2 linked regions of the Chelatococcus sp. YT9 genome follow. The protein of the gene in region 1 interacts with the protein of each later gene in a pairwise test. Links are inferred from orthologs where the notes say so. Each region holds a gene or a part of one and is shown on either strand. Other genes may lie near its edges.

What was found.
Region 2: the proteins of KIO76_RS06240 (region 1) and ccmE interact in binary tests that used the Escherichia coli proteins (3 or more experiments, as listed by UniProt). The link is inferred for Chelatococcus sp. YT9 from one-to-one orthologs.

The regions. Positions count from the first base shown.
Region 1 is NZ_JAHBRW010000001.1:1,378,055-1,385,407, reverse strand. The notes cover bases 2,944-5,785. They hold KIO76_RS06240 (heme ABC transporter permease), read left to right. Parts: upstream 2,944-3,891; coding sequence 3,892-4,680; downstream 4,681-5,785. Other genes in these bases: KIO76_RS06225 (adenylate/guanylate cyclase domain-containing protein), read left to right, coding at 5,688-5,785; KIO76_RS06230 (DsbE family thiol:disulfide interchange protein), read left to right, coding at 5,061-5,606; KIO76_RS06235 (heme exporter protein CcmD), read left to right, coding at 4,691-5,023; ccmB (heme exporter protein CcmB), read left to right, coding at 3,163-3,831; ccmA (heme ABC exporter ATP-binding protein CcmA), read left to right, coding at 2,944-3,166. In the rest of the region: aconitate hydratase AcnA, read right to left, coding at 1-2,226; more of ccmA, read left to right, coding at 2,471-2,943; more of KIO76_RS06225, read left to right, coding at 5,786-7,040; KIO76_RS06220 (septation protein A), read right to left, coding at 7,076-7,353. UniProt on the Escherichia coli protein: Required for the export of heme to the periplasm for the biogenesis of c-type cytochromes.
Region 2 is NZ_JAHBRW010000001.1:3,178,574-3,185,906, reverse strand. Bases 1,566-4,387 are described here. They hold ccmE (cytochrome c maturation protein CcmE), read right to left. Parts: upstream 3,298-4,387; coding sequence 2,833-3,297; downstream 1,566-2,832. Other genes in these bases: ccmI (c-type cytochrome biogenesis protein CcmI), read right to left, coding at 3,390-4,387; KIO76_RS14580 (heme lyase CcmF/NrfE family subunit), read right to left, coding at 1,566-2,836. Outside these bases: KIO76_RS14590 (Do family serine endopeptidase), read right to left, coding at 1-121; KIO76_RS14585 (cytochrome c-type biogenesis protein), read right to left, coding at 326-856; more of KIO76_RS14580, read right to left, coding at 860-1,565; more of ccmI, read right to left, coding at 4,388-4,496; KIO76_RS14565 (FkbM family methyltransferase), read right to left, coding at 4,634-5,416; KIO76_RS14560 (sensor histidine kinase), read right to left, coding at 5,508-6,818; KIO76_RS14555 (response regulator transcription factor), read right to left, coding at 7,008-7,333. UniProt on the Escherichia coli protein: Heme chaperone required for the biogenesis of c-type cytochromes. Transiently binds heme delivered by CcmC and transfers the heme to apo-cytochromes in a process facilitated by CcmF and CcmH.

The sequences.
Region 1 (7,353 bases):
CGTGAAGCCGCCCTCCTTGCCCCCGAGCATCTGATTCTTGATGCGGATATTGGCGAAGGTGCCGCGCATCATGACTTCATGGTTGCCGCGGCGGGTGCCGTATTGGTTGAAGTCCTGCGGGCGCACCTGGTGATCGCGGAGATAGTGGCCGGCAGGGCTCGCTTCCTTGATCGAGCCGGCCGGGGAGATGTGGTCCGTCGTGATCGAATCGAGGAACAGACCCATCACCCGTGCCTTCACGATGTCCGTGACCGGCTCGGGTTTCATCTCCATGCCTTCGAAGTAAGGCGGATTCTGCACGTAGGTAGACCCCGAATCCCAGGCATAGGTCTCGCCGGTTGGTACAGCGATCTTCTGCCAATTCTCGTCGCCCTTGAAGACGTCCGCGTATTTCTCCTGGAACATCGTCTTGGTGACGTTCTCACGGATGAACTTGGCGATCTCCTGGTTGGAGGGCCAGATGTCCTTGAGATAGACGGGTTTCCCGTCTGATCCTGTGCCGAGCGGCTCGGTCGTCAGGTCGATCTGCAGCGAGCCGGCGATGGCATAGGCGACGACCAGCGGCGGCGAAGCGAGGTAGTTCGCCTTCACGTCCGGGTTCACGCGGCCCTCGAAGTTGCGGTTGCCGGAGATGACGGCGCCCGCGACGAGGTCGTTCTTGTTGATCGCCTCGGAGATGTTTTCAGGCAGCGGACCGGAGTTGCCGATGCAGGTGGTGCAGCCGAAGCCGACGAGATTGAACCCGAGCGCGTCGAGATCGGTTTGCAGGCCCGAAGCGTTGAGATAGCCCTCGACGACCTGCGATCCTGGCGCGAGCGAGGTCTTCACCCATGGCTTCGACGTGAGGCCGCGCGCCACGGCGTTGCGCGCAAGGAGCCCGGCCGCGATCAGTACGCTGGGGTTGGATGTATTTGTGCAGGACGTAATGGCCGCGATGGTGACGTCGCCATGGCCCAGCGTGAAGTCGGCGTCGGCGACGGCGACGCGCTTGGTCGCCTCGCCCGGCTTCTTGAACTCGCCCTCAAGGGCGGTGAGGAAGCCTTCCTTGGTGCCGGAGAGCAGCACACGGTCCTGCGGGCGCTTGGGGCCGGCGAGCGAGGGCAGCACGGAGCCGATATCAAGCTCGAGGATATCGGAAAAAACAGGATCCGGCGTCCCTGCCTCGCGCCACATCCCCTGCGCCTTGGAATAGGCCTCGACCAGCGCGATGCGGTCGTCGGTGCGTCCGGTTTCGTCGAGATAGGCGATGGTTTCGCTGTCCACGGGGAAGAAGCCGCAGGTCGCACCATATTCCGGCGCCATGTTGCCAATTGTGGCGCGATCGGCGAGCGAGAGATGGTCGAGACCTTCCCCGAAGAATTCGACGAACTTGCCTACCACACCCTTCTTGCGCAACATCTGGGTGACGGTCAGCACGAGGTCGGTCGCCGTGATGCCCTCGTTGAGCTTGCCGGTGAGCTTGAAGCCTATGACCTCGGGTATGAGCATGGAAACGGGCTGGCCGAGCATGGCCGCCTCGGCCTCGATGCCACCCACGCCCCAGCCGAGCACGCCGAGGCCGTTCACCATGGTGGTGTGGCTGTCGGTGCCAACGCAGGTGTCGGGATAGGCGACCGTCTCGCCGTCCTCGGTCTTGGTCCAAACGGTCTGCGCGAGGTACTCGAGGTTGACCTGGTGGCAGATGCCGGTGCCGGGGGGCACGACGCGGAAGTTATCGAAGGCCGACTGGCCCCATTTCAGGAAGCGGTAGCGCTCCTGGTTCTGCTTGTACTCTTCCTCGACGTTCTTGCCGAAGGCGGCATTGTTGCCGAAGAAGTTGACGATCACGGAGTGGTCGATCACGAGGTCGACCGGCACCAGCGGGTTGATGCGCTTGGGATCCCCACCGAGATTGACCATGGCGTCACGCATGGCGGCGAGGTCCACGACCGCTGGAACGCCAGTGAAGTCCTGCATCAGCACGCGCGACGGGCGATAGGCGATCTCCCGCTCGGCCGTGCCGCGGTTCACCAGCCAGTCCTTGATGGCGATGATGTCCTTCTTCGTGACGGAGCGGCCGTCCTCGAAGCGCAAGAGGTTCTCCAGGAGGACCTTCATCGAGAAGGGCAGGCGGGAAATCCCCTCCAGGCCGTTCTTTTCGGCTTCCGGCAGGGAGTAGTAGGTGTAAGTCTTGCCAGCCGCGACAATGGTGCGGCGAGAGGAGAAGCTGTCGACGGATTTGGTCATCGCGTGATCCTTCGGGGACGGACGGCACAGATGTCCTGGTGAGACAGAAATGCCGGCCTGTTGCGCAACAGCGCGCGCCGCCCCGGGGGTGCCCAGGTCCCCGCGCGTCACGCGCGCGGCGCAGCCTGCGCTCTATATAGAGAGTTTCGTGTCGGACTGCTAGACGAATCATAGTCGTTCTAAACTGTCCGTGAAGTCTTTCTTGTCATTCCGCCCTCGCTCTCCGCCACAGAGGTTTGCCATCTTGCGCCTTGAGATCGATCGTCTTTCCTGCCGCCGTTCCGGACGGCTGCTGGTCGAGGACCTGACGCTCACGATCCCCGGTGGCGAGGTGCTTGTGGTCAAGGGGCCTAACGGCGCGGGGAAGTCGACGCTGCTCGCGACGCTTGCCGGGCGGCTCAGGCCGGCCGCCGGCACGATCCGCCTGGCCGGGAATCGCAACTTCGCGGAGCAGCGCGCCGAGGAGGATGCGCCGCTCGCTGAACAGGCGGTCATGGTCGGTCATCGCGACGGCCTGAAAACGGCACTGACCGCGACTGAGAACCTGGTCTTCGCCGCAGCCATGCTGGGGACGCCGGCGACGCCGCAGCAGGCAGCTGCGGCCCTTGATGATCTCGGCCTTGTCCATGTCTCCGATATTCCCGTCGGATATCTCTCGGCGGGCCAGCGGCGGCGAGTGGCATTGGCGCGACTTATTCTGGTCGATCGGCCCGTATGGCTGCTCGACGAGCCCACCGCTGCGCTGGATCTCGCGGCACAGAACGATCTTGCCCATCTCATGCAGCGGCATCTGGCGCGCGGCGGTCTCATCGTTGCAGCTACACATCTTCCGCTTGGGCTCGACGGCGGGAGGGAGCTCACACTTGGGATGAGGGAAGATGGCGGAGATGGCCCCGGCGCGTATCCTGACGTCAGGGATGCTTGGGAGCTCGGCGCATGATGGCCGCTCTCGGTGCTCTTCTCATCCGGGATTTGAAGCTTGCGGCGCGAGTCGGCGGCTCCGGGCTACTCGGGGTGGTGTTCTTCCTGATGCTCGTCACGCTCATTCCCTTCGCGCTTGGGCCGGATCTCAATCTTCTGCGTCGCATCGGCCCGGCCATTCTGTGGATCGCGGCGGTGCTCGCCACCCTCATCGGCCTCGACAGGCTATTTCAGGGCGATGAGGAGGATGGCTCCCTCGATCTCATGCGCATGTCGCGGGTGCCGCTTGAGCTCACCGTTGTCGTCAAGGGTCTCGCACACTGGCTAACGACGGGCTTTCCGCTGGCGCTGCTCTCGCCGTTATTCGGGCTGCTGCTTGCCCAGGAGCCAGATGCGATGCTGGCCGTGATGGCGACACTGATGGTCGGTACGCCGGCTCTCACGTTCATAGGCGGTATCGGGGCGGCGCTGACAGCGAGCCTGCCGCGCGGCGGCCTCATCCTGGCCGTGCTCGTCCTCCCCCTGATGATCCCTACATTGATCTTTGGCGTCTCTGCAGCGCAGGCGGCTCTTGGAGGGACCGTGCCGTTCCTCACACCCTTCCTGGTGCTCGCGGCGCTGAGCCTTGTCGCGATCGTGACCGGTGCCGTCGCGTCCGCGGCAGCGTTACGCGGCGGCGGATAGCAGGAGACCGTTGCGGGCGGCACCGTCGGCCGCTACATCACGATGATGCGGAGGAGCACCATGCCGACCAGCCTTCTATGGGGGCTCGCCAATCCCACGCGCTTCATGGCCTTGTCGGCCCGCATCCTGCCTTGGATGGCGGGTTTGAGCGCGCTTGTAACCGTCGCTGGGCTCTATCTCGCGCTGTTTTCATCGCCGGCCGACTATCAGCAGGGCGAGACGGTCCGCATCATGTATATCCACGTACCAGCTGCCTGGCTTGCGCTTGCGCTCTACACGATCATGAGCGCATCGGCGCTCGGAACGCTGGTGTGGCGCCATCCGCTGGCGGATGTCTCGCAGAAGGCGGCGGCGCCTATCGGGGCCGCCTTCACGTTGCTGTGCCTCATCACAGGCTCTCTCTGGGGCAAGCCCATGTGGGGTACCTGGTGGGTATGGGATGCGCGCCTCACCTCAGTGCTCGTCCTTTTCCTCATCTATCTCGGCATTCTCGCGCTCTGGCGTGCCATCGAAGATCCCGGACAGGCGGCGCGTGCCGTTGCCATTCTCACCTTGGTTGGCTTCGTCAATATTCCCATCGTCAAGTTCTCGGTGGATTGGTGGAACACCCTGCACCAGCCGGCTTCCGTCATCCGCATGGATGGCGCCACGATCGATGCCAGCATGCTGTGGCCGTTGTTCGTGATGGCGATCGGGCTCACGCTGCTGGCCCTGACGCTGCACATGTCCGGCATGCGCAGCGAGATTCTGGCGCGGCGGGTTCGCAGCCTGACCTTGAAGGCCGCTGATCCCTCGGCCGAGCGCCGCCTTCCGCTGGGCGCCGGGTCCGCCGGTGCCGGACCGGCGTGAGGCTCGGGTAATGATTGCGCTCGGTGCACCACATATCGGCTTCGTGCTGGCTGCCTATGGGGCGGCTGCACTGATCGTGTTGGGCCTCGTGGCGCGTGCCGTCCTGGACAGCCGGATGCGGAACAGGGCACTCGGCGCCTTGGCTGCGCGCGGGGTGGCTCGTAACAGAATGCCATCGTCCGGCCACGCTCCGGGTGCAAGTGCCATGCGACATGCCGGCGATAATGGTGGCGCCGCCGGGACCATATCATCGGCACGGGGTGCCGCGGACCAGGATACAGGCGAGGACAAAGAGGGTGGTGCTGCGCGATCCCACAACAACGGACGGAGCGATCGCTCCTGAAGACGGGTCCCTGCGGCGGCGTCGGATCCTGCTTGCGGTGCCACTTGTCATTTTCCTGGCGCTGGCTGTGCTGTTCATGGTGCGATTGTTTGCCGGCGATCCGGCGCGCATCCCGTCAGCGCTCATAGGCCGTCCGGTTCCGGCGTTTTCCTTGCCGCCGCTCGAGGGGCTCGTGCGTGATGGCCAGCCTGTCCCGGGGCTGACCAATGAGAGCTTGTTGGCGGCGGGCCCGAATCAGGTGACGGTGGTGAATATCTGGGCTTCCTGGTGCGCACCATGTCGCGAGGAACATCCGCTCCTGATGAGCCTGGCGCAGGATCCGCGCGTCAAAGTCGTCGGCATCAACTACAAGGACAATTCTGAGAATGCCCGGCGTTTTCTCGGCGCGCTTGGCAATCCGTTCACGGCAGTCGGCGTGGATGCAGCTGGCCGCGCCTCCATCGACTGGGGCGTGTATGGCGTGCCTGAAACCTTTATCGTTAGCCGCGACGGCCGGATTCAACATAAACATATCGGGCCGTTAACCCCCGAGGCGCTGCAAACAAGTATCAAGGCAGCGATCGACAAGGCCGCTTCGCCCTGACGATTCGTTCCCATCCGTCTGACCGGTCCTCACGAGCGGTCATCAGCACCAGCAGGTTCCCTCCCCGGACCACAGCCATCCATGATCGCGCGTTCCCCCAAGCTTCCCAAGGAAAGTGACGTCCTGCTGCTCAGCGCGGAACTCAGCGCAGAGCGGACGGCCAGCCTTGTGCGTATGATCACGGGAATTGTCCTTCTCGCCGCGATCGCGTTTGTCGACCGCAAGAGCGATTTCTCGCCAATCGGCGAGCGCCAGGTTTTCTATGCCCAGCTCACTGTGCTGACGTTGTTCCTGTCGGGCCTTTTGAGCTACGTGCTGGTGCGCATCCGTCTCTGGCGCTGGTGGATGAGCTTTGTCACGGCAACGATCGACATGTTCATCGTTGCCTTCAACATCTGGCTCAACGTCTGGGTCACCGGGCTGACTGGCCAATATATCCTGTCGTTTCCGATCATTGCGGCCCTACCGCTGGTGTTCGCGAGCAATGCATTGCGCCTGCGGCCGAGCGTCCAGATCTACACGACGGTCCTGCTCGTCCTATCGCTGATCGCTGTGGGAATTTTCGCCGCGCCTGCGCAAGTAACGTTCCCGCGCCCCCCTGAGCTCATGGTCCAGGACCAATTCGGCTGGCAGCCAAATTTCGCGCGCGTTGTCATTCTGCTTCTCACTGGCGGCATTCTCATCCTTGCGTCCGCGCGCGGCCGCAAGCTTCTGGTGCGCGCGGTGGAAGAAACAACGATCCGCCTCAATCTCGGCCGCTATTTGCCGGCGGAGCTCGCGCCGGTGCTCGCCGAAGGGCGCATCAGCGAACTTAAGGCCGGCCGCCGAAGCGTTGTGACGTTGATGTTTGTCGACATCCGCGGCTCGACCGCCATGGAGGAAAGCCTGTCACCCTCAGCGGTGGTGGAGCTGATCGGCACGTTTCGTGAGCATGTCATGGCTGCGGCGGCCGCGCATGGCGGCGTCATCGACAAGTTCATCGGCGATGGCGCCTTCCTTGTCTTCGGCATGCCGGAACCCGGCGAGGACGACGCGGCGCGGGCGCTCGCCTGCGGGCGGGCCATTCTGGACCGCATGGACAAATGGAACCTGGAACGCGGCCGGAATGGGTTCGATCCCATCCGCATCGGCATCGGCGTGCATAGCGGAGAGGCGTTCATCGGCGCCATCGGCAACGACATGCGCCTGGACTTCACGGTGCTGGGCGATGCGGTGAACGTTGCCTGCCGCCTCGAGCAGGCGACGAAGCTCCACCAGGTCGCATTCCTCGTGTCAGAGGAAGCGCTCGCCGCTGCCCGTGCCGACCGATCCGGATGGCGCCATATCGGCGAGCAATCCCTGCGCGGCCGGGCCGAACCCATCGAGCTGTTCACGCCCGCCGATCTGAGGGGCTGGGAGACAGCCAGAGCCGAGCCCGCCAGCCAAGCCTCCTGACCCGAACCCGGGTGCTCTGCGGCTGCCGAGCTCTCCTATGCCTCGGGCTGGTCCTTCTCGGGCAGAGAATGGCGCATGATGAGTGGAGTCTGCGCCAGCGCGAAGACGATGGTGATCGGCATCGTCGCGAAAACCTTGAAGTTCACCCAGAAGTCGGTGGACTGGGTTCGCCAGACCACCTCGTTCAAAACCGCAAGGAAGAAGAAGAACAGCCCCCAGCGCCAGGTCAGCTTTCGCCATCCCTCCTCGTCGAGATGAAACACGCTATCGAAGACGATCGGGAGGAGCGGCTTGTTGAAGGCCAATCCGCCAA
Region 2 (7,333 bases), 1.8 Mb from region 1 along the record:
GGGCCGCCAGTGCCACCGCCCCCAGCAACAAAGACTTGCGCCGGTTCGACCGGGGCGCCGACACGCCAGCCTGGCGATCCGTCCGAGACGCGGCAGGGCTCTGCAAATTCTTGTCCATCATCATCGTCTTTCCAGTCACGCTCACACAAAAGCCCCATCCCCCAAGGCTCCCGTGCGCAGGACGCGGTCATCGCGCCCCCTCTTCGCAACAGACAATGACAAACCGCCCCTTACAGCACCCTCTCAAAACCATGAATTCTTCGTAAGATTCAAAGGGGACGTGAGACAGGCAAACAGCGCAGGCCGCGCCGATGCTCAAGGGCCTTCAATCGCCGCCCAGCGCAGCTTCCAGCCGCGCTTTCTCTTCGTCACTGAGAGGAACAGCACGGGTCTGCCGGCGGCGACGTCTCACGCCAAGCGCGATGGCAATGGCTCCGCAGCCGAGAATGAGAAACGGCGCTCCCCAGAGCAGCACCGTCGTCATTGTCATCGGAGGCTTGAGCAGCACGAACTCACCGTAGCGCGCGACCAAAAAGGCCCGGACCTGATCGTCGCTATCGCCGGCCTTCAAACGCTCGCGGACGAGAATACGCAGATCTCGCGCGAGCGGCGCGTTCGAATCGTCAATTGATTGATTCTGGCAAACAAGACAGCGCAGGCCGGACGAGATCGTGCGAGCCCGAGCCTCCAGCGCCTTGTCGGGGAGGATCTCGTCGAACTCCACGGCTCGCGTCGGCGAGACACTGCTGGCAAAGAACAGGACGGCAATGAAAAGGACAGCCGCGACCGCCCTGCCCCGGGACTGGTCACACGAGCGGCGAAAGGAGAGAGAACCTGCTATCGAGAGCCCAGACATCGCTCACTCCGCAGGCACGGCAGAGACATCCATGCGGCGGCGCGGGATTCCGACGCGGATGCGCCGATCGGTCAGGGACAACGCCCCGCCCACGGCCATGATGATAGACCCCAGCCAGATCAGGGTGACATAAGGCTTCCAATAGGCCCTCAGGCCGATGGCGCCTTCGGCTTCGTTATCGCCAAGACTGACATAGAGTTGGCCGAAGCCGATCGTCATGATCCCCGCTTCGGTCGTCGGCGTGCCACGCGTCGTATACAACCTCTTGGATGCCTCCATGGTGCCGAGGGGCCGGCCATGACGCGAAACCGCGAACCGAGCCACATCCTCGCGGTAGTTGTTGGCAGCACGCGGAAACACACCTTCCAGGCGCAGAGTATAGGGGCCGGTCTGGATGCTCCCGCCCGGCCTGACGAGCGTGATGTCCTCGGTGCTCCAGGCTGAAGCGGCGATGCCGATTACCACGACGCCGACGCCCGCATGAGCCAGGGTCGTGCCCCATGCGGACCGGGGCAGGCCAATGGCACGCCGCCAGACGATGCCGAGCTTCGCGCCCCTTGGCCAACACCGCATGATCGTATCGGACACGGCACCGAAAATGATGAAAAAACCCAGCCCGATGCTGACGATGGCGAGGACTGGTCCACCCTCGGTGATCGCGATCACCACCAGAGCGACGCCAATGGCGAGGGCGAAGGCCCCCATCAGGCGTTGGGCTGCGCCGAGCAGGTCCCCTCGTTTCCACGCCAGCGTCTGGCCGATGGGGATAAGAAAGAGCAGCGGCAGCATGATCGGGAGGAAGGTCGCCTCGAAATAGGGCTCACCGACAGAGATCTTCTCCCCAGTCAGCGACTCGAGCGCGAGTGGATAAAGTGTGCCGATGAGAACGGTCGCGCAGGCTGTCGCCAGGAAGAGGTTATTGAGAACGAGCGCCCCCTCCCGCGATACGGGCGCGAAGATCCCTCCCTGACGCAGGAGCGGTGCGCGCCAGGCAAACAGAGCGAACGCTCCGCCAATGAAAAAGACGAGGATACCGAGTATGAAGGCGCCGCGTGCCGGGTCGGTCGCGAAGGTGTGCACGGAGGTCAGCACGCCGGAGCGGACGAGGAAGGTGCCGAGCAGAGAAAGCGAAAAGCTGACGATCGCGAGCAGGATCGTCCAAACTTTCAACGCATCCCGCTTCTCCATGACCACGGTGGAGTGCAACAACGCCGTTGCTGCGAGCCAAGGCATGAACGAGGCGTTTTCGACCGGGTCCCAAAACCACCAGCCCCCCCAGCCGAGCTCGTAATAGGCCCAGTAAGAGCCCATCGCGATACCGAGCGTGAGGAAGACCCATGCCGTCAGGGTCCAAGGTCGGACAGCCCGGGCCCACAACGCGTCGATACGTCCTTCCACAAGGGCCGCGGCCGCGAAGGAGAAGGATATCGAGATGCCGACATAGCCGATGTAGAGGAGCGGCGGATGGATGGCGAGACCGATGTCCTGAAGAATGGGGTTGAGGTCCTGCCCCTCGAAGGGCGCCGGGTTGATCCGCGCAAAGGGATTGGACGACGCGAGGAGGAAAAGCAGGAATGCGCTGGCGATCAAGGCCTGGAAGCTGAGGGTCAGTGCCCTGAGACGCAGTGGCAGCGAGTGGCGCGCCATGGCGACAAGCGCGGCGAAGAGCGCGAGGATGAAGACCCACAACAGCATGGAGCCTTCATGGTTTCCCCACACACCGGTGATCTTGTAAAGCGTCGGCTTCAAGGTGTGTGAGTTCTCGACCACGTTGAGAACCGAGAAATCCGACGTCACGTAGGCATGCGCGAGCGCCAGAAAGGCGAAGCCCACCGCCCCGAACGTACCAAGGGCCGCCGGAGCGGCAACGTTCATCAGGGGCTCATCATTGGCAAGCGCCCCCCACAGCGGCAGAACAAATTGCACCAGGGACAACGCGAGCGCGAGGGTCAGCGCGAAATGGCCGAGTTCCACTATCATTGAGTTGCCCCGGCCTGGCCTGCCTCGCCCGTATGCTGCCAGAGCCCCTGCTGCTTAAGGGCATCAGCAACCTCACGGGGCATATAGCGCTCGTCATGCTTGGCGAGGACACTGTCGGCCGTGAACCGCCTGTCCGCTCCCAGGACACCCTCCGCCACCACGCCCTGCCCCTCACGGAAGAGATCCGGCAGCAAGCCTGTGTAGTTGACGGTGATGCCATGGTTGGCGTCCTTCACAACGAAAACGACCCGCTGACCGGGCTCTCGGACAATCGAGCCCTCAGCCACGAGCCCGCCGAGCCGCAGCCGCGTACCGGGCTGGATATTCATGCTCACGATGTCGCTCGGTGCCCGAAAGAATACGATCGTATCCCGCATCGCGACCAGCACGAGCGCCAGCGCGATGGCGACGACCGCACCGCCTGCAGCAATCAAGGTAAGGCGACGTTGCTTACGGGTCATTGGCGCTCACGGAAATAACGCTGTGATCTTGAGGCGCGGAGAGCGACCATGCAACCTGTGCCAATACACACTTCCGGGATCCACGCTTGGCGTCATGGCGATTGATCCGCTGCGGGCGATTGCAGAACATCCCCTAGCGGAGCGAGTTTGGCGAGAGCGGCCTCATCCGACTTGAACCGCTCGCGGGCCTTCAAGAGCGCGGCGAGCGCTTCAGCCCTTGCGCCAAGCACGATATGAGACCGGACAAGCCTGACCCAGTCCTCGATATTGCCGCCGTCGGCCTCAAGCCGCGCCGCAAGGCCAGCAACCATCCCTTTGATCGCTTCATCGCGCTCGGCGTCCGGTAAGCGCGCGATTGCCTCCGCGGGCGCGTTGCGTTCCAACTTCGCTATATGTGTCTCGACAGTCGGCACCCATGGGGCGTCAGGACCGGCGTCGCCACGCAAGCCCTTGAAAAGGCTTAGAGCCTCCTCCACACGCCCGTCCTGCTCAGCCGCCAGCGCGATGTAGTAACGCGCTTTGGGGAGCTTGGCATCCAGCTTCAGCGCGGCCCTGAAATTCTCCAGGGCTTCCGCGGTGACGAGCCCGCCGCTGCTCAACACTTGTGCCTCTGCCAAGTCTGCGCGACGGGCGGCATTGTCTCCTTCCAGACGAAGCGAGGCCGTATAGGCGCGCACCGCATCGTCCGGACGGCCCATACGCATGTAAATCGGGGCGAGGATTGTCCAGCCCCGCCCGTCCTCCGGAGCGTTGGCCAGATGCGCCTCTACCCGTCGGACCGCCTGCTGGAGGTCGATCTCCGCCGTATCGAGGAACCGCTCGGAAAACGGCGCAGCAGGCAAATGCGGGGAGCCTCGCAAGCCGTAGAAGGCAAGCGAGACGAGAGGAATCATCGACAGGGCGACAGCCGATGCCGCGCGACGGCGACGCAGGGCGGGTTCACCTTGAGCCGGCGATTTGGCCGGTTCGTCAGAGACCGTTCTCAGAAAACGGCGCCCGACTTCGGCAATCGCCACATCCCTCTCCGCCGGGGACAGAAAGCCCCGCGCTACATCGCGTTCGATTTCGCGGATCTGATCCTTGACGAACGATTTCTCTCCCGTCGACGGACCATCGACGGAAAGCGGCCGCGACAGCGGCCAGAGCACAGCGAGAATAGCCGCACCCATCATCAAGGCGAAGACGAGCCAAAGCACCATGCCCTCTTCTGTACAGCAGGACGCCGGCCGACTTCAGGGCATGATCGGGCGACATTCTGTCGCGGGATTTTTTAATTGCGAAATCAGCCAGTTAATAGATTGCAGAGATGCCTTCGCTGCGATCTTGCGACGGGACCTCAGCTGAAACGGAAGCCTTGCTCGCTAAAGAAGCTCGTAAAGATCGTTCGCGAGATCATCTTATATTCGACGGATCTCATAAATCTGAAAATTGGTGATGCATCCGGGGCGGCGAAGTCAAAATCAAAATCCTCAACAGCAATAATTGTAGGCCGGAATTTTTCCCATTCATTAGACTGAATAACTTCCAGGTCGAGACTTTCGACATCGACATTCATGAAATCGGGAGCTTTTTGGGAGAAGTTCTCTTCCATCACATCAGCAAGCGTAACAACTTGTGTGGGAATGCGACGTTGCACTTGAATGTTCTGGCTCTCGGCGATCTTGTCGGAGAACTCCGGCGAAAGGGTATTGCTGGATCCCCATTCATGGAACACAAAGAAGTCAAGACAACCGCGCTCCTTCCCAACGGCCACGTTCAAGTTAACGTCGTTCGGTCGCCGTTGACGGAATTGCTCAATCATGAAGGGATTAGGATCGATATTCACGCCATTCCAGCCCCTGGCATGGAGCAGACGGGTATTTGAGTATAGATCTGGGTGGAAGCAGCCTATATCGAGATAGCGGCCCGAGGGCTTGTCTCGGAACAAATAGTCGATGACAGCATCTTCGCCCCAGTGGGCGAAAGCCACTTTCCCGCAATCCGGTATCATACGCGCGGCTTGGGTCTGCATGTCTCCAACGCGCTGCCGCGCTTCGTCGCGCTGCTGAAAAAGTCTCCGGACAGGTGGCACCTGCAAGGCGGCCACTTTGATATACTTTTTTAGCATGAAACTATTCATGAAAAGCCCCCATTTTTTTTAGATTAGGAGGCCAGGGAGGCTGCAGCGTCGTACTTAGCTCAATTACTATAGCATTCTCTGCACGACTCGGTCATGGGGCAGGAAGGACCAATACTGCACGCAATCCGCCGAGTGGAGCATCGTCCAATTTAAGAGAGCCATCATAGAGGCCGGCGAGTTCCGCGACGATCGCAAGGCCAAGGCCCGATCCCGGCTTTGACTCGTCCAACCGGCGGCCGCGTCGCAGCACCTCCGATCTCACCTCAGGCATCAGTCCGGGGCCATCATCATCGATCGTCACGACGAGCATCGAGCGCTCGCCGCTGGTCTCCAACTCGGCACGGACCTCGACGCGCGCCTCTGCCCATTTGCAGGCGTTGTCCATGAGATTGCCGACCATCGCCTCGAAGTCCTGCCTCTCGCCGCGGAAGCGAATGCTGGCGGGAACGCTGACTGCGACGGCAATGTCGCGCTGCCGGTAGATGCGCTCCAACGCACGTTGCAGACCCTCGATGACGGGTACGACTTCGGTGATGGATCCAAGAGCGCCGGCGAGTGCCGCAGCACGGGCGCGATCGAGATAATAATTTACCTGATCGCGCATGATGGCGGCCTGCACGCGCACCGTATCTGCGAGGGGACCGCCATTGGCATCGGCCTCGTTCAAGATGACGCTGAGTGGCGTTTTCAGTGCATGCGCCAGATTGCCAACGTGGGTGCGAGCCCGTTCCAGGATCTCGCGATTGGCTTCAATCAGCACATTCAGCTCATCGGCGAGAGGAGCAATGTCCTTCGGAAAGCTTCCTTCTATGCGGGCAGCGTCACCACGCCACACATCCCCGACCGCGCTGCGCAAACGCACCAACGGCCGCAGGCCGAAGCGTACCTGAAGTAATGTGATGATCGCGAGAGCCAAACCAAGCGAAACGAAAGTGACCGCCAAGGTGATGCCGAAACGCCGCGTCTCGGCGTCGATTTCATCTGCGGGTGCGGCAACCGTCACGCGATAACTGCCTTCCTCACCGAGATCGATGACCCGTTCGATGGTGCGCAGCTGCCGTTCGTCCGGACCGGCGATATAAGCCTTGCGGATAGCACCAGGAGTTTCACCCGGTGCTGCTGGCAATTCTGCGAGCTGCCCACCAAACAGAGAGCGGGACGTACGGATTTCCGCGTCGCCTGCCGCGCGCGCAACCTGCCAATACCAGCCCGACAGTGGCAAATCGAAGCGCGGCTCGGCGGTAACGGCGATCTCCTTGCGATCAAACGGCCCCGCAATGGCGAGATCTGAAACGAGATCGGTGAGGTAGACGTTAAGCCGCTCGTCGAAACCACCTTCCGTCGTCTGTCGATACAGCGTCGACAGCACCGATCCTGCGATTGCAAGAATGATGATGCTCAACAAGCCACCGGACCACAGCAGGCGCGTGGCAATGGAACGGGGGGGAAGTCTCGAGAAGAATTTGCGTCGCATCGGGAGATGTGACCGATCAGGGAATGGGGAGGCTTGGAACGGAGCAAAGAAAGGCAGTTTCGAAGGAGCGCTCAGTCGCCTTCCCGGAAATGCGAAGAGACGAGGCGATCTTAAGGGTCATGCAACATCTGGTGGCTGGAGAAGATAGCCAAGCCCACGAACCGTCTGGATGACGTCTACGCCAAGCTTCCGCCGAAGCCGCCCGACAAAAACTTCGATGGTGTTTGAATCGCGATCGAAGTCCTGGTCGTAGAGATGCTCGACGAGTTCACTGCGTGAGATGACGCGCCCGGTGTGGTGCATGAGATAGGAGAGCAATCGATACTCATGAGACGTGAGCTTGATCGCGGTGCCATCGACGACGACGCGGCCCGACCGGGTGTCGAGGCGCACTGGCCCGCACGACAATTCGCTGGTCGCATGACCCGCCGCGCGGCGCAGCA